DNA from 3 places in the Parashewanella spongiae genome. Region 3 is predicted to be linked to each of the others. Evidence: predicted binding sites of a transcription regulator. Region 3 holds the regulator's gene; each other region holds the start of a gene.
The links. The regulator LexA, encoded in region 3, represses DNA repair genes until DNA is damaged. The targets are predictions, from matches to a motif close to TACTGTATNNNNATACAGTA.
Positions count from the first base shown of each region.

Region 1: recA (recombinase RecA) is a predicted target of LexA. The motif match lies at 3,088-3,107, and genes of this name have one in related genera.
Region 2: dinB (DNA polymerase IV) is a predicted target of LexA. The motif match lies at 2,450-2,469, and genes of this name have one in related genera.

Region 1 is NZ_CP037952.1:1,326,856-1,332,901, forward strand. Features, by position in the region: gene rpoS (RNA polymerase sigma factor RpoS) at 1-320, shown strand, start outside; gene mutS (DNA mismatch repair protein MutS) at 380-2,959, opposite strand; gene recA (recombinase RecA) at 3,219-4,277, shown strand; gene E2I05_RS05005 (regulatory protein RecX) at 4,286-4,720, shown strand; gene alaS (alanine--tRNA ligase) at 5,592-6,046, shown strand, end outside.
Region 2 is NZ_CP037952.1:4,413,854-4,419,899, reverse strand. Features, by position in the region: gene E2I05_RS17600 (hypothetical protein) at 283-738, shown strand; gene E2I05_RS22390 (hypothetical protein) at 867-1,097, shown strand; gene E2I05_RS22385 (IS66 family transposase) at 1,296-1,544, shown strand; partial or broken gene E2I05_RS23085 (group II intron maturase-specific domain-containing protein) at 2,080-2,391, shown strand; gene dinB (DNA polymerase IV) at 2,505-3,584, shown strand; gene E2I05_RS17580 (hypothetical protein) at 3,873-4,238, opposite strand; gene E2I05_RS17575 (TM2 domain-containing protein) at 4,367-4,693, opposite strand; gene E2I05_RS17570 (hypothetical protein) at 4,790-5,401, opposite strand.
Region 3 is NZ_CP037952.1:53,352-59,397, forward strand. Features, by position in the region: partial or broken gene coxB (cytochrome c oxidase subunit II) at 1-239, opposite strand, end outside; gene E2I05_RS00210 (cell division inhibitor SulA) at 818-1,303, opposite strand; gene lexA (transcriptional repressor LexA) at 1,300-1,917, opposite strand; gene plsB (glycerol-3-phosphate 1-O-acyltransferase PlsB) at 2,143-4,596, shown strand; gene E2I05_RS00225 (aromatic amino acid transport family protein) at 4,596-5,843, shown strand.

The DNA.
Region 1 (6,046 bases), 1.3 Mb from region 3:
GGGAAAACGACAAAGCTCTGCTTGACGTGATTCCTGCCGAAGATATGGTGGGGCCAGATCATAAAGTTCAAACGAAAGATATTTCTGATTCTGTTGTGAAATGGCTGAACGAATTAAACAGTAAACAGCGTGAGGTATTAGCTAGACGTTTTGGTTTACTTGGTTACGAACCTTCAACTTTAGAAGATGTCGGTGAAGAAATTGGGCTCACTCGTGAACGGGTGAGGCAAATTCAAGTCGAGGCACTGAAACGACTACGAGATATAATGAGTTCACAAGGCTTATCGGTTGAGACATTGTTTCAACAAAGTACCGTATAAAATAAATTTTTGTTGGATGTTAAAGCCCCTCTACTTGTGAAAGCTGAGGGGCTCTGTGTTTAGATTAACGTAGATTTGATTCTATATAGAAACTCTAACGCTTGTTTTGGTGTCAAATCATCAGGCTGTAATTGTTTAAGCATCGATTCAACTTGAGCTAGTTCATCAGAAATACTGGGTGCAGAAAAGTTAAGGTCGAATGATTGTTGCTGGGTTGAATGCACGTCATGATCCCTGCTTTCTAGTTGGTGCAGTTTTTGTTTTGCAGATTTAATTACAGGAACAGGTACACCAGCTAATGCTGCTACTTGAAGTCCGTAGCTTTTACTTGCAGCTCCTTCTTGAACGGCATGCATAAAAGCAATTGTGTCGCCATGCTCGACAGCATCAAGATGCACATTAACAACACCTTTCATATGTTCTGGTAACTGAGTTAACTCAAAGTAGTGAGTCGCAAATAAAGTCAAAGAATTGAGCTTACTGGCAAGATACTCGGCTGCTGACCAAGCTAGAGATAACCCGTCATAAGTTGATGTACCCCGACCAATTTCATCCATTAAAACAAGACTGTTTTTGGTTGCATTATGGAGAATGTTAGCGGTTTCGGTCATCTCTACCATAAATGTAGAGCGCCCGGATGCGAGATCGTCGGAAGCGCCAATTCGGGTGAAAATTCTATCAATCGGTCCGATAATGGCTGATTCAGCGGGTACAAATGAACCGATATGAGCCATTAAGGTTATCAGGGCGACTTGACGCATATAAGTCGATTTACCACCCATGTTAGGTCCTGTCACAATTAACATTCGTCGATCGCTATTAAGAATGACAGGATTTGCAATAAAAGGCGATTCTGTCACTTGCTCAACTACAGGGTGTCGGCCTGCATTAACATATATGCCAGTCGTTTGTGATAACTCTGGACAGCTATAATTTAACATTTCAGCTCGTTCGGCAAAGCAACTCAATACATCAAGTTCTGAAGTGGCTTTTGCAAATTGCTGTAGTTCATGCAACTTAGGTAATATCTGATCGAACAACTGCTCCCACAACTTTTTCTCTAAAGCTAATGCTTTTCCTTGGCTGGAAAGTACTTTTTCTTCATGCTCTTTAAGTTCAGGTGTTATATAGCGTTCAGTATTTTTAAGAGTTTGTCGGCGTTGATAGCTTAAAGGCATATTGATCGACTGCGCCTTGCTGACTTCGATATAATAGCCATGAACTCGGTTGTAACCTACTTTGAGTGTAGGGATTCCAGTTTGTTCTCGCTCCCTTAATTCGAGTTCCTCTAAGTAGTTCGTCGCCCCTTCGCTTAATCGGCGCCACTCATCCAATTCTGCGTTATATCCCTCTCGTATGACACCACCATCACGTATCAGTACAGGAGGGACATCGACGATGGCTCGCTGAAGTAATGAAGATTCTTCGGGAAAATCGCCTAACTGACACACAAGCTGTTGTATATGACTCGATGCTGTCTCAGATAACAAATGCTTGAGTGTCGGAAGTACATCTAATGCTTGTCTTAAACGAGCAAAATCCCTTGGTTTAGCCGAACGAAGCGCTAATCGAGACATAATGCGTTCAACATCACCAATGACTTTTAAGTGTTCATGGAGCTCATCATACAGGTTTGATTCAATAAACTCGGTAACGACATTTTGTCTGGCGTTAATTTTAGAATGGCTTGTCAGTGGCTGATGGATCCAACGTTGAAGCATTCTGCTTCCCATTGGAGTTGCAGTACTGTCTAGAACAGAGGCAAGGGTGTTCTCAATACCACCACTTAAGTTTTGAGTAAGCTCTAAATTTTTTCGTGTCGCGGCATCCAGTACTATGCTATCAGTTTGATTAAAGCGAGTAATAGCATTGATGTGAGGTAAAGATGCTTTTTGAGTATCTCTCACGTACTGCATCAAACAACCAGCAGCTTGAATTGATAAATGAGCGTCACTTACCCCGAATCCGGTTAGATCTTTGGTGCCAAATTGGTCTAAAAGTAATTTAAGAGAAGTGTCATAATCAAATTCCCACTCTGGGCGTCGACGTTTTCCACTAAACGTGTCAATTAAGTGTAAGTCATCAAGCTCTTCACTGAATAATAATTCAGCAGGTCGTGTTCTTTGTAATTCTGCTTCTAATGCTTCTTCACCAGCTAATTCACTGATGACGAAACGCCCTGAGGCTAAGTCTAGTGTCGCATATCCATAAAGGGATTTATGTTGATAAACAGCGGCAAGTAGATTGTCTCTATTCTCGTGTAGTAATGCTTCGTCGGTAAGCGTACCAGGAGTAATTATACGGACAACCTTACGCTCAACAGGTCCTTTTGACGTTGCGGGATCACCAATTTGTTCACAAATAGCAACGGATTGACCAAGTTGAACCAATTTTGCTAAATAACCCTCAATGGCATGATAAGGAATTCCGGCCATAGGAATGGCATTACCGCCTGATTTGCCACGTGCAGTTAATGAAATACTGAGTAGTTCGGAGGCTTTTTTAGCGTCATCGAAAAATAGTTCGTAAAAATCACCCATTCGGTAAAACAACAACATATCAGAATGTTGTGCTTTCATGGTCAAGTACTGACGCATCATAGGGGTGTGATTGTCTAAATTGGGTAGCTCAGCTTTCATTGGTGCAGGTTATCTCGGCTATTTCATCAAATATCTAAAAGCAATACTAGCAAGTTTTTAACAGAAAAATCCCAACAATTTTTACTGGTTTTAAAGTCAATATAAATAAATTTGTCGAATCCTCTTGATACTGTATGATTGTACAGTATACTAACAATCATTAAGAATTAGTTAGAGAAGTTCACAATGGGTGACTTCAGAAAGCTAATTACAACTTTATATTATTCAAAATGATAACCCGATACTGAGAGGATAGAAAATGAAGAACGATCCAAATAAAGAAAAAGCGCTCACCGCAGTATTGGGCCAGATTGAAAAGCAATTTGGTAAAGGTTCTATCATGAAATTGGGTGAAGATCGCTCAATGGATGTTGAAACTATCTCAACGGGATCATTAGCACTTGATGTTGCATTAGGAGCAGGTGGTTTACCTATGGGACGTATTGTTGAAATATACGGCCCTGAGTCATCAGGTAAAACAACGTTAACATTGGAAGTTATCGCTGCAGCACAAAAACAAGGGAAAACCTGTGCATTTATTGATGCTGAGCATGCTTTGGATCCTGGCTATGCAAAAAATCTTGGTGTAGATATTGATAATTTACTGTGTTCACAGCCAGACACTGGTGAACAAGCATTAGAAATCTGTGATGCGTTAACACGTTCAGGAGCTGTAGATGTCATTATTGTCGACTCGGTTGCAGCATTGACACCAAAAGCAGAAATAGAAGGTGAAATTGGTGATTCACACATGGGCTTAGCGGCACGTATGATGAGCCAAGCAATGCGTAAGCTTGCTGGTAACCTTAAGCAATCCAATACACTGCTTATCTTCATTAACCAAATTCGTATGAAAATTGGTGTAATGTTTGGTAACCCAGAAACAACAACTGGTGGTAACGCGCTTAAGTTTTATGCTTCTGTTCGTCTTGATATTCGCCGTACAGGTGCCATTAAAGAAGGCGACCAAGTTGTTGGTAACGAAACCCGCGTTAAAGTCGTTAAAAACAAAATTGCAGCACCATTTAAACAAGCTGAATTTCAGATTTTATATGGGAAGGGCATTAATAGCATGGGCGAGTTAGTTGATTTGGGCGTTCTGCACAAGTTAGTTGAAAAAGCGGGTGCTTGGTATAGCTACAAAGGTGACAAAATTGGCCAAGGCCGCGCTAATGCTGGTAAATTTATGGTTGAGAACCCTGGTATAGCTCAAGAACTTGAAGAAACATTGCGTTCATTATTATTAAGCAAGCCATCCGCATCTGACTCTGCTACTAGCGAAGAAAATGTAGATTTAGAGACTGGTGAAGTATTTTAACCGTAGTCATGATGAAATATACGGCTTATCAAACCGCGGTTTGGCTTTTAGCCAGCCGCGATTATTCTCACAATCAAATCAAAGCCAAACTTCTTGATAAAGGATACGAAGAGCCTGAAATAGACACTACCCTTGAACGGTGTGTAACGAGTGGCTATATCGATGATGCAAGATATGCTACTGCTTTAATTAGAAGCCACATAAATAAAGGTCATGGAGTAATGCGCATTCGACAATCTCTGCATCAAAAAGGGTTACAGGCTGATATTATCACTCTAAGAATCGAAGAATCAGAGTGTGATTGGTTCGAACTTGCTAAGTGTAAAGCTCAAAAAAAGTTTGCAGATAAATCCATTGTTGATTACAAAGACAAAGCAAAGCGGATTCGTTTCCTTATGGGGCAGGGTTTTGATTATGAGCAATCTTGTTATGCTTTAACCTAGAAAAATCAGTTGGTGGCGCTCTTAAAGGCAGAGAAAATTATCGATAGCAAGGCGTGACTTGAAGTAATACCAATTACAGTAATTAATCTCTCACTCAGCAAGAGATAAAGGTTTTCAGTACAAGGCGCATGTTCGAAGTACTATATACCCTAACGGCCGCTATACAAAGCTGGCGTTCAACGCACTTCGTGCTTTTGTCGGGATAATTTAAGAACGTGCAACGCAGTAATGGAAACCTTTAGCCTTGCCCTTCGGGAGCTTGTATGCGCACACTTTGGTTTATAAAGAATACTTCACAAAATTATCTCAACGTAGCAATGTAATAACGACAGTTTGTATATCGGTAATAACTATGTTTTCATCAATTTCGTTTGTACTTTGTGCGCATACATAGCTCTGAGTTGAGCATTTAATTACTGTAACTTTTATAAGTAGTGATTCTACTTATAAAAGTTACAACGCAGCAATTGGTAATTTTAGCCAGTTTACGAATGTCAAGTATTCACTCAATGGATGAATACACTTTATGGTTTTATGGTTGAACTTGAGATATTTATCTTACTACTATGCGTCCAATTGATTTTTCTTGGTTTAACACGCGATGAAGCAGCTGAGTAGCTTATTTGATTGATTCGTTTCTATTTTGATCACTAATTAACGTCTTCATTTGTTGTTTGCTTTATTGAAACTTATCTCACTTGTCATAAATTGAATCAATCAGCATTCTAAATGTGAAATCTATGTGAGGATAAAAGCACTGGTCGTTATCCTGCCGTATATTTTAACATGCTATATGTATATAATGCCGCCCATAAATATTTAAAACGATTCATCGTTAGCCTTTCAAACTTTCCAAATGCAGGATGATTTCATGTATCAAACTACCGCATCGCTAAGAACGGCGTTTTTAGAATTCTTTGGTCGCAACGGTCACCAAATTACTGACAGTAGTTCGCTGGTTCCACATAATGATCCAACATTGCTTTTTACAAATGCGGGCATGAATCAGTTTAAAGATCTTTTTTTAGGCCAAGAAAAACGATCATACACTCGTGCAACAACCTCACAACGTTGTGTACGCGCTGGTGGAAAGCATAATGACTTAGATAATGTTGGCTATACGGCTAGGCACCATACATTTTTTGAAATGCTAGGTAACTTTAGTTTTGGGGATTATTTTAAAGAAGATGCCATTCGTTTGGCATGGGCCTTTTTAACAGAAGAATTAAAAATACCGAAAGAGCGTTTGTGCGTTACAGTTTATGAAACCGATGATGAAGCTTTTGATATCTGGAAAGATAAAATCGGTGTGCCAGTAGAAAATAT
Region 2 (6,046 bases), 1.1 Mb from region 3:
AGACTTTGTAACGATCGTGCGATCAATTTGACTGCTTATTTTAAGGCTTCATACTTTCATCAAGTTTAATTCTTTCACTTGATTTTGAAGCTAAAAATTCCTGATTTATCTGATTCAGTTGCCCTGAATGTCGTCCTGCTGTCGAAACTCTACAACAAACTATTGTAGAGCTTTCTGAGCGTGTTCAAATTTTAGAAGATGAAATCAAAGAGCTTAAAAATCAGAAAAAGAAACCCAAGTTTAAACCCAGTGGTATGGACGATAATACTGACCCTGATAACGATGAAAACGACTCTAACAAAGGGAAGTCTAGCAAGCGAAAAGGAAAGCGCAGTAAAACGGCTAACCTACAAATTCATTAATGAAAAAGTCATAGAGCCTGAAGCTCATATTTCATCAAACGCTCAATTCATCGGCTATAAAACATTTGTTGTTCAAAACATCGAAATTAACAACATCAACACTTGTTACAAAATGGCTCGCTATCGCCTTGCGGATGGCTCTATAGTGTCAGCTCAACTCCCTGCAGAGCTCAAAGGCTCGCACTTTGGTACAACATTAAGAACTTATGTGCTGTATCAACACCATCATTGCCAAGTGACTCAGTCACTACTGCTTGAGCAACTCAGTGAATGGGGCGTTGATATTTCAGCAGACCAACTTAACCGTTTGTTATCAGAAAAATATGATGATTTTCATCAACCTAGAAACATCAGTTTACTGCGTTCTCAAGCGTAGAAAAAACGGCTGATAGTAAGGCGTAGCTTGCAGCAAGTAGTTATTCTACTTGCAAAAGTTACAACGCAGATAGCAGTCATTTTAGCAAGCTTGTGAGCGTAGAGCACTTCACTCATTGGGTGAAAGCCATGATGATAAAATCATCATATTGCTCAAACAGTTACTCATATACTCAGCGTTCAACTGATGATTTTAGGATGAAACAAAAAAATTACCCATTGCACAGCGGAAAAGTTTTGCCAATCATCCATGTCAATTTTTTATTTGCTCAGGCTCTTGAAGTGCAACCTATCGAATCCTTGGTTGTTGTCAGTGATGGTGCAGGACAATTTAAAGTACTCATTCATGCGTTGTGCTAGGTTCATGCAGAAAGGCTCATTCACAACCTAATTCCACTTTGCCCTGAGCATCGGAGCGATATCAAAAAAGTGAGAAATGAGATTTGGGATTTTTACCGTGAGCTTAAATGTTATAAAGTTCAGCCTTGTGGCAAAAAAGCAGAACAACTCTCTAGAAGGTTTGATGATATTTTTACGTAAAAGACCAGCTATCAAACCTTGAATCAACAACTAAAACGACTACACAAACATAAATCGTCTCTACTTCGAGTGCTGGAACGGCCTGAAATTCAGATACATACCAACGGCAGTGAAAACGATTTGCGAGAACATGTCAAAAGGCGAAAAGTAAGTGGTGGAACAAGAAGTGATTTAGGACGCCAATGTCGAGACACCTTTTGGAGTTTGCGCAAAACCTGCCAAAAACGAGTGTTCAGCCTAATTGATGTTAGTTTTTTAACTTATTGATTTTCTGTAAGCGAACAAATAAAAATACCTGTAAATGGCTTTCACTTTTAAAACTACTTAGGGATGTCGCAGTTCAAATAATACCAATTTAAATTTCAACGCTTAATTTGTCATACCTGCGAACGCAGGTATCCAGCGACTTGTGCCCAAATTAACCAAAGACTCTGGACTCCTGCGTTCGCAGGAGTGACGATAAAATTGGTATACATTCTTCCGCCACGTCCCTTAGTCGCCATTTCGGTTAAAACAACAAAATCTGGCATTTTTTGAATTTGAAATTTTAGCTAACATCATTTAGAAAGAACTAAATGGACATATTACCTTTACATGTTCCTAACTTTTTAAAACAACGGAACTTTCTCCTTATATCTTCACATTATTTAGGCTGAGCCCCCAAAAACAAAACTTGTCATTTTGGGCGTTTTTAAATGACAGGCTTTCTCTTAAAAATACCATCCCTTTACTGGGAGACTTGGTGCTGCAAGGGGCTCGAACTACCACAACTTATTGAGTAGTTACCTCAAATACGCTTGGTGTACTGATAAATAAAGTAAATCAAGTTCAGAGAGGGTGGAAACACTATTTTGGTGGGATAGGTTATCCCAGAGCGATATTTTTCAGAATAAATGGATTTGTAGTAAACCGATTCTATCGATGGCATCGCCGCTTAAGTCAACGTCTGAGCAAGTATCTATCACGAGGTGCTTACGAAAAATTACGCCAAGCAGGTCTTGAGTATTTACCACGACAAGATGATAAGCAAAATGAAGGAGCTGAGAGAAGTGTAACAACAGAGCCGTGTGAGGGAAAACTTCATGCACGGAATCGAAGAGGGGCTGCTGGATAAGTGATAGCGAAGCCAGTAGCCTACTCTACTTGAAGGTGCAACCTCAAATAAACTTGAGTACTGTTAGTTTATACAGTATCTTTGGTTTTAGAACTTATTTGTTGGGTTTAAGCTTGCGCAAGATCATTCACATAGATATGGACTGTTTCTACGCCGCTGTTGAAATGAGAGATGTTCCTGAATACTTAGGAAAGCCGTTAGCTGTAGGCGGCAATCGTGATCGCCGAGGAGTGATCAGCACATGTAATTACGAGGCAAGAGCATTCGGTGTTCGTTCAGCAATGCCCACACAACAAGCGCTTAAACTGTGCCCAAATTTAATTCTTGTTTCTGGACGGATGCAAGTTTATAAAGATGTATCCAGTAAAATTAGGCAAGTTTTTCAAAGGTATACCGAGTTAATTGAGCCTCTGTCGTTAGATGAAGCTTACCTAGATGTTACTGGCTGCGAACAATATAAAGGATCTGCGACATTAATTGCAGCAGCCATTCGACAAGATATTTTTAATGAAACAGGGCTAACAGCTTCTGCTGGAATCGCGCCTGTGAAGTTTCTTGCAAAAATAGCTTCCGATCTTAATAAACCCAATGGTCAGTTTGTTATTACGCCTGTGCAGGTTGCAAGTTTTGTACAAACTTTGTCGCTACGTAAAATTCCGGGAGTAGGTAAAGTTACTGAGGAAAAACTTGCAGAATACGGATTAAAAACATGCCAAGATGTTCAGCAATCTGATCATGTAAAACTGGTGAAGCGGTTTGGAAAATTCGGTCAAATTTTGATTGAGAGAAGTTTTGGCCGTGACCCTCGTTGCATCGAATCTCATCGACAACGAAAATCTGTTGGAGTAGAAACAACATTATCACGTGATATCTATCAACTAGTGCAGTGTAAGCAAGTGCTTACTGGTTTAATGCAAGAGCTTTCAGCTCGAATGCAGCACGCAGCGAATGAAAGACAAGTTCAAAAGCAAGTGGTTAAATTAAAGTTTGCCGATTTTGTTCAAACAACAATTGAACAAAAATGTGATGAAGTATCGGTTAAGTTATTTGAGAGTTTACTCGAACAAGCGTTCGAAAGAGGAGAAGGCCGTGGCATTCGATTAATTGGAGTTGCTATAGGTTTAAAATCTGACGGCGCTTCAAACATTGAAGCTGAAAACCAACAAACTCAATTGGCACTAGAGCTTGGTTGAGTTCTCGGATGACGCCTTTAATCTCTTTGGGTTTAATTCACCGCCCCTTTGGGCGAACTGATCAGTGCGACCTGTGTTTGTTATAACAGCGTAGGCTGGTATCCAGTGACTTTTTCTGAAAAGAGAAAGGCCGACATATAACTGCCGTTACTTCGTTTCCAGACTTCGCTGGAGTGATGAGCACGGTATATTTTTCATCAAGCAACTAAAAATTCACAGGTTCTGAAATCATGTATCTTCAGGTAACAAGGGTATAATACCTCTAGAAAAGTTCAAGTGTTTTGAGGGTTATTCATTACTTGAGTTGTGTGTCTCATTGAGTTGAGATTCTAATCTTCTTGATAAGTGTCCACGTAATCCAATCTTGGCTAACGCTTGTTCCCAGGTTTTAATGTGTTGTACTTTAAATTCACTTCCATTACTTCTTCGAGGATTAGTGACATGCTTAATTTGATATTTTTTTAGATCAAACTTATATATTGCATAATCGGTGTGTCGAGTTTTTATTTCAAGCTGATGCCACCCTTGATCGATTTTGACTGAGCTTTTAATGATCTTAAAATCATCTTTTGATAGCTTTTCTAAGTTGTCTTCACTTTTAGTCCAATTATAAAGATCAGTAAGTTGAATTAATGTGTTTGTGGATACAGCCATATACTTGAGCCAATGGAGGGGTCACTAGGACTCGAACAATAGCACTTTTTGAGTGCTAAAAAGGCTATTGTTTAGTCTTTTTTATACTTTATTAGGCCAAAAAAGAATCAATGTTCTTTGGGATATATTTAAAAAATAGGGCTTAAGGTATTACCATCAGCATCTTCAAACTTTCCTGCAATAATCGTAATTAAATCAGCGAGCCACCAAATACCTATGCCGCCTAAAGTCAATAGCATTAACACGCCACTGCCTGTTTTGCCATATACAAAACGATGCACACCAAAGACACCAAGTAATAAACAATAAATAAAAGCGAAAACACCTTGAGCATTTTTTTTAGGGACACCACCATAGGCACTGGGTAAGTGTTGTTCTGACTTACAATGCTGGCAGTTTGGAGCTGTATTTAGAATTTGTTCACCACAATAGCGACAAAATACGATTGAGTTCATTTGAAGTCCTTTCTATTTTTTCTTTATGCTATTAATACCTTAAGTTTTTTTAAAAAGCATTGTTTGTTTAAAATTAAATCGTATTCAAGGTTTTTATTAGCTTGATTTACTCGATTGAATATCAGGTTGGTTTGTTAATAATGCTTCAATTTGGGCAACGGTTAGGTTATTTCCGGCTAAGCTGCTATCAAAAGGCTCTTTCATCATGCCACATTCACATAAGGATGCTTCTTTTAATTGATTGATAAGTTTACTGTGACTTTTAGTCGATTTCTGAAACCGTTTAGCAGTTTCTTTTTGTCCTATTCTGAACATTAGAATGTCAGCAATGACACTAAGCCCGAAAAGTTTGTTTTCTTTTATTGCTCTCTTATCATTTAAATAATTTGTTGATGGGGCTATGAAGGTTCCAATACTTTTAGCTTTCGCATGATACTTGGATTTACCTTGAAAAGTGCTTAGAGGGTTATCTGTTTGGAGAGTTTGATTATGAAACATTGCATGCACTTCTTGATATTCGATTTCAGTACATATGTAAAAATAATCTTTTTCTACAGATGATAATTGTTCAGATAAAGCACCAAAAGATACATTTGGGCACACTTGTAAATGCTGCAATTGCTCAGAATTTTCACTTTGCTCTAAGAAAAGAGGGAAGGGGGAAAACGTCATTGATGTAGAGGTTGTTTCAGGTGCTGAACTTGCCATAAAAATTAATCCTAATAGAAGTTATACCAATAACAGTAATTAAATGCTCAACTCAGAGCTATGTATGTGCTCAAAGTGTTATCGAAATTGATTAAGGCATAGTTGTTACCGACATGCACAGGTGTCGTTATTACATTGCTACGTCAAGACAATTTTGAGTAGTATTCTTTATAACCCAAAGTGAGCACATACAAGCTCCCGAAGGGCAAGGCTAAAGGTTCCATTACTGCGTTACAAACACTTGAATTATCCCGACAAAAGCACTAAGTGAGTTGAATGCCAGCTTTGTATGGCGGTCGTAGGGAATATAGTATTTCGAGCTTGTGCTTTGCGCTGATACCCTTTCGCTCTTGCTGAGTGAGAGATTAATTACTGTAATTGGTTTATAGTCATCTCAAACAACTTAACGCATTTGCGTCAAAAAGAGACTTAACTAATTTAATTATTTATTATTCAAGAATTTAGATGCTAAGTGAATAGAGGTGGGGATTAAATTTTGTTCATGAAGAAAGAGTGAATGACAGACTTTAAACCTAGGGACTGTTGATCTTTTAGGATTAAATTTTGTGCTATTTGAGCATTTATCTGTTCAAGGCGTGAGCAGTGATGCTTAGCCATCTAAGTGAGCTGGTCACAACACAGAAA
Region 3 (6,046 bases):
CTTTCGTGAAAATTAGCGGCAACCGCCCCTTTGGATTTACGATGTTTGAACATGGCATAAAACATAATACCAAAGACAACCACCCCAATCGCGCAACAAATATAAAATATTGTCATATGGAGGTGATAGACCTCATGACTAATTCTTGTTACTCCCTGCGTCATATTTAAGGGCGTATCTGTTGCCCAGACGGATGGCGCATACACTGCAGCCAATAAACAATACAACAATTGCTTCACTAGACGTCTCCTCTGCCGATTGCGAAAAGCAACTACAAAGAAAAGTCACACAGGAATACTCTGCTCTATGTAAACTCTTCAGTTCCCTAAAAAGCTTGATATCAAAGTGCCATTGTGGTGAGTTCACTTCAAATTAATACAAAGACTGCTGCTACAAGCGTCAGCAATTATTTCACTATCAGTGTATCAATTTGATATTGCTTGTTATTACGACTTCCGGTGTTAACCACACGTGCGCTTAATTCTGAATTATCATTTTTGAAACCAATCATGAATGTGACTGTTTTAATCACAGGGAACCAACAAGCTCCTAAATGATCGTAAAACAAGACTGATCGGTCGTACTTCAGCTTTAACTGGGTTTTTCTTTAAGACATTTGTCTTGATTTTAAAAGACGATAATCGCCTTGCAGTAACAAGGAAATAAATTATTACTGGAGCCTACATTACTTGCTGGTCAGAGATTGATCAAGATCATGTTTTAGCTAATTTACTGAAAAAATAACCGAATTATGCTCGGTTAAGTCATTGTTTATGGTAAAGAGCGTGAGTTTTTAAGGGGTGTAGGGTTTTGTTTATCAATGAACAGCATTGATAAATTGTTTTTGCCAAGCGTCAATATCTAGTGTTTTTGAGGACGTTTTAGGTTGAGTTTGCAAAATAATGCCAATGGCTTTTGCACTTTTATTCACCAGTTCAAGTCGGCGGTTATCTTTTGCATCTAACTCTGCTGCCCAACAAATGACAGCACTATTGGTTCCACTTGTGAGTGCTTTTTCCATGGCCCACAGTGATTCGACATCGTCTCTAGCGTGGACTAACAAAACCTTATTCATTGACACGCCTGCTTGGGAAAGGATCGACTTATAATCGATTGAAGGCGGGTTAATTAATACAATCCAACGACCTAATTTACTCAATTGAGCCATTTTGCTACTGAGTTGAATTAATTCATCAATACCGGAAGTATCAGAACTCATGGTACTTACGGTTTGAGGCTGATTTGTGGTTGTAGCGGTCTGCCAAATACCGGGGTGATGAAGCGGAATGGCGCTCGATATCATAACCAAGCTCCGTTACGGATAACCCCAACCGCTAATCCTTCAATGGTTAATTGCTGATGAGTAAGATCGACTTTTATTGGTTGGTAGTCATCATTTTCGGCATGTAAATATACGACCTTGCCTTTTTTCTCGAAACGTTTAACCGTAACGTCATCTTCAACTCTGGCCACAACAACTTGACCATTCACCGCTTGCTGCTGTTTATGCACGGCCAGTAAGTCGCCTTCAAGGATGCCAATGTTTTTCATACTGTCGCCACGGACGCGTAATAAAAAGTCAGCGGCAGGACGAAACATGGTGGCATCAACTTGGTAATGCTGCTCAACATGTTGTTCGGCTAATATAGGTTCTCCGGCCGCGACTTGGCCGATAAGTGGCAAACCTAGATCGGGCTCTGTAATTTCTTGAGTGAGTCGTAAGCCGCGAGATGTACCAGCGAGTATTTCAATATAACCTTTTTTGGCCAGTGCTTTTAGATGCTCTTCAGCGGCATTGGCACTTTTAAAGCCAAGACGACGGGCGATTTCAGCGCGAGTCGGAGGCATACCGGTTTCAATAATATTGCACTTGATGAGCTCAAGGATTTCAGACTGTCTTGGAGTCAGTGGTCTCATAATTTCGCCTGTTTGTCTATACAGTTACTGGTATTATATACAGTAACTACCTTTGTGCAAGTCTTAATCAATAATACATATTTAACTGTAGGTTTGGTTCACTCCGATAATAATTTGGTATGAAGTAGTGATCAGCTACCGAATTAAGGCTTACTTATGAATTTTGTGGTTAAGTTTGTTATCCTAGCCCACAGTCTTTTGTGATCTTAGAATTAAATTAGCATTATGGGTAAACATAACTCTTGGTTTTTTAAGTTGCTGCGCTTATTGCAGAAATGGTTCGTTCATAGTGTCATCGTTCCTCAAAACCCATTTTCAGATTTGAATCTTCAAGCGGATAAGCCGGTTGTGTATGTCATGAAAACTGAGTCGGTCAGTGATATCGCGGTGCTCAGTCAAACCGCTCAGGAACTTGGTTTACCGAGTCCTTACGATAGTATTAGGATTGCTGGTACAACATTGCCCCGAGTTGTATGTCTTGAGTCTGCCAAACCGCTATTTCGGAACAAGCCTTCGAGCAATCGTTTCTTAATTCCCTTTCAGAATCTTCTAAAGTTTCATCAGCAAGACGCTGAACTCGATATTCAATTGTTACCGGTAAGCGTGTATTGGGGACGTGTGCCGGGTAAAGAGCAAGACACCATGAAAGCGGCGGTATTAGAGCGTGAAAGTCCGACATGGTTGCGTAAATGCTTAATGATTTTGTTTTTAGGTCGGCATAATTTTATTCAATTTTCAAACACAGTATCTTTGGCTGATATGGCAAAGCAGCATGGCACCGACCAAGCTATTGCACACAAACTTTCGCGCGTTGCTCGAGTACATTTCCGTCGTCAGCGTAAGGTAATGACGGGCCCTGATTTACCAAATCGTCAAACCTTGTTTAGGCAGTTATTAAAATCTCCGACCATTGTGAAAGCTATTGCGGAAGAGGCCAACAGTAAGAAAATTACTGAAGAACAAGCGAAGAAAAAAGCAGAGTCGTATCTGAATGAGATTGCAGCCAATTACTCGGATAGTTTAGTGCGAATTGCCGAACGCTTTTTAACTTGGTTATGGAACAAATTATATAAAGGCATCAATATCAAGGGCGCGGAGTCTGTTCGTAAACTGCATCATGATGGTCACGAAATTGTGTATGTCCCCTGTCATCGCAGTCATATGGATTATCTGCTTTTATCTTACATTTTATATTATCAAGGTATGGTGCCGCCACACATCGCTGCGGGGATTAATTTAAACTTTTGGCCAGCAGGCCCGATGTTTAGAAAAGGTGGCGCGTTTTTTATCCGCCGTAGTTTTCGTGGTAATAAGCTTTACACCGCGGTGTTTCGTAGTTATCTAGATCAATTGTTTACTAAGGGCTATTCCGTCGAATACTTTACCGAAGGCGGCCGCTCTCGTACGGGGCGTTTATTAGCACCTAAAACTGGTATGTTGGCGATGACCATTAACAGCGTGTTGCGTGGCATTGAGCGTCCGGTCACTTTAGTACCAGTTTATCTTGGTTATGATCATGTGATGGAAGTGTCGACTTATCACAAAGAGTTAAGTGGTAAGAAAAAACAGAAAGAATCCGTATGGCAGGTATTTAGCGCCCTACGTAAACTCGGCAACTTTGGTCAAGGTTATGTTAATTTTGGTGAGCCAATTAATATTCAGCAGTATTTATCTGCCAACGCCCCCCAATGGCGTGAAGAAATGGCTCTTGATACGGAGCAAAAACCTAAGTGGCTTACGCCTGTGGTGAATGGACTGGCTAATCAAGTCATGACGGGGATAAATGGAGCTGCCGCCGCAAGTTCAGTCACGCTTATTAGTTTGATCTTACTGGCCGCCAAGCAAAATTCGTTAGAAAGACCCATGCTCGAAAAGCAACTGGCTTTATATTTAAAATTATTGGTTACTGTGCCGTACACTGAATTCACTTCAGTACCTGAAGGTGATGCTAAGTTACTGCTAGAGCAAGGGCTAGAGCTTAATAAATTCACTATTGAATCGGATCCTCTGGGTGACATTATTTCTTTGGATGAGAAACAAGCCCGTAATATGACCTATTACCGCAACAATATCGTTCACTTGTTGATATTGCCATCTCTTATTGCTCGTTGCATTTTGCGTTTAGAATCTTGTTGTTTTGATAAAGTTTATCGAGTGATTCAACAACAATATCCACTGCTGCAAGCAGAGCTTTATCTTCAAATTGAATCTCTTGATGTGTATGTTCAAAACATGATTAATTTGTTTATAGAGCAGCAGTTAATCACCACGTCACAACAAGGCGATACTGAGCACTTAGTGATCCAATCTGATGGAGCTAGCCAACTCGAATTGTTGGCAGAAACCACCAGCGAAATGCAACAACGATACGCCATTATCTTTAACTTATTAGCACTTCAACCCGATATTGAACGCGCTGATTTAGAGCGTGAAAGCCATCAGCTTGCTAAACATATAGGCTCGCTGCATGGTATTGCCGCTCCTGAGTTCTACGATAAAAAACTGTATGCCACCCTTACTGTCAAACTGAAGGACATGGGGTTGTTAGGCCAACAGCAACAAGCGCAAGTGGATGATATTGGGCAACAATTAAACCAGTTGCTTGATCCCTCTTTAAAACAAACACTGATTAACGGTGTGCATCAAACGCAGCGTGTAGAACAAGGACTATTAAATTAATGCCAATATCTGAAAAGGGAATTCAAAAGAAACAATCGATCATTGGCGGCGCAATGATTGTCGCTGGAACGGCTGTTGGGGCGGGGATGTTTTCGCTGCCTGTGGTTGGCTCTGGGATGTGGTTTAGCTATTCAGTGTTGATGTTAATTGGTGTTTGGTTGTTTATGGTGTTGGGTGGCCTGCTGTTATTGGAAGCGAACCTGCATTATGAAGCTGGGGTCAGCTTTGATAGTTTAGCTAAAAATATTCTTGGAAAGTTCTGGCGAGTCGTCAACGGTATCTCCATTGCTTTTTTGATGTATGTATTAACCTATGCGTACGTCAGCGGCGGAGGTTCGATAGTGGATCTCAGCTTCCAAGAAGCAGGTCTTCATTTGCCAGCAGAATGGTCAGGCTTGTTATTTTCTGTGGTATTGGCAAGTTTTGTGATTGTGGGCACGAAGCAAGTGAGCCGGATCTCGACCATTATGCTCGGTGGGATGATCCTGTGCTTTTTCTTCGCGACCAGTAATTTGTTATGGGAAATTGATCCTGTAAACTTATGGTTGCCTAATACTGACTCACATTATGCACCTTATATGCTCGCTGCTTTGCCAATTGGTTTAGCCAGTTTTGGTTATCAGGGTGTTATTCCAAGTTTAGTCAAACATTATGATAAGTCCGCGTCACAAGTCATTAAAGCGATTTTAGTGGGCACTTTGCTTGCGTTAATCATCTACATTAGCTGGCTAGTGGTCACTATGGGCAATATTCAGCGTAATGATTTCATTAATATTATTAATATGGGCGGCAACATGGGGGCAATGGTAGGAGCATTGACCGATGTTGTTGACAGTAATCTATTATCTAAGCTGCTCACACTATTTGCTAATTTAGCGGTTGCTTCGTCATTCTTAGGGGTAAGTTTAGGGCTGTTTGATTACCTTGCTGATCTGTTTGGTTTTGATAATTCATGGGGTGGAAGAATAAAAACAGGGCTCATTACTTTTGTTCCTCCAACTGTTTTAGGAGTGTTCTACCCCAATGGATTTATTTTAGCGATAGGGTTTGCGGCATTAGCTGGTGCGATTTCTGTGGCAATAACACCAGCATTAATGGCGTTAAAAGTGCGTAAACTTTTTCCGAATAGTGTCACTTTTAAAACACCGGGTGGGGCAACAGTAGCATGGCTAGTGTTGATCTATGGGGTGGTGATAATGGTTTGCCACATATTAAAGATGCTTGGGCTCTTACCTGTCTATGGCTAAATGACTGGGGGCTCAGCCTAAATAATGTGAAGATATAAGGAGAAAGTTCCGTTGTTTTAAAAAGTTAGGAACATGTAAAGGTAATATGTCCATTTAGTTCTTTCTAAATGATGTTAGCTAAAATTTCAAATTCAAAAAAATGCCAGATTTTGTTGTTTTAACCGAAATGGCGACTAAGTGGTTTTAAAGGTGAAAACCATTTA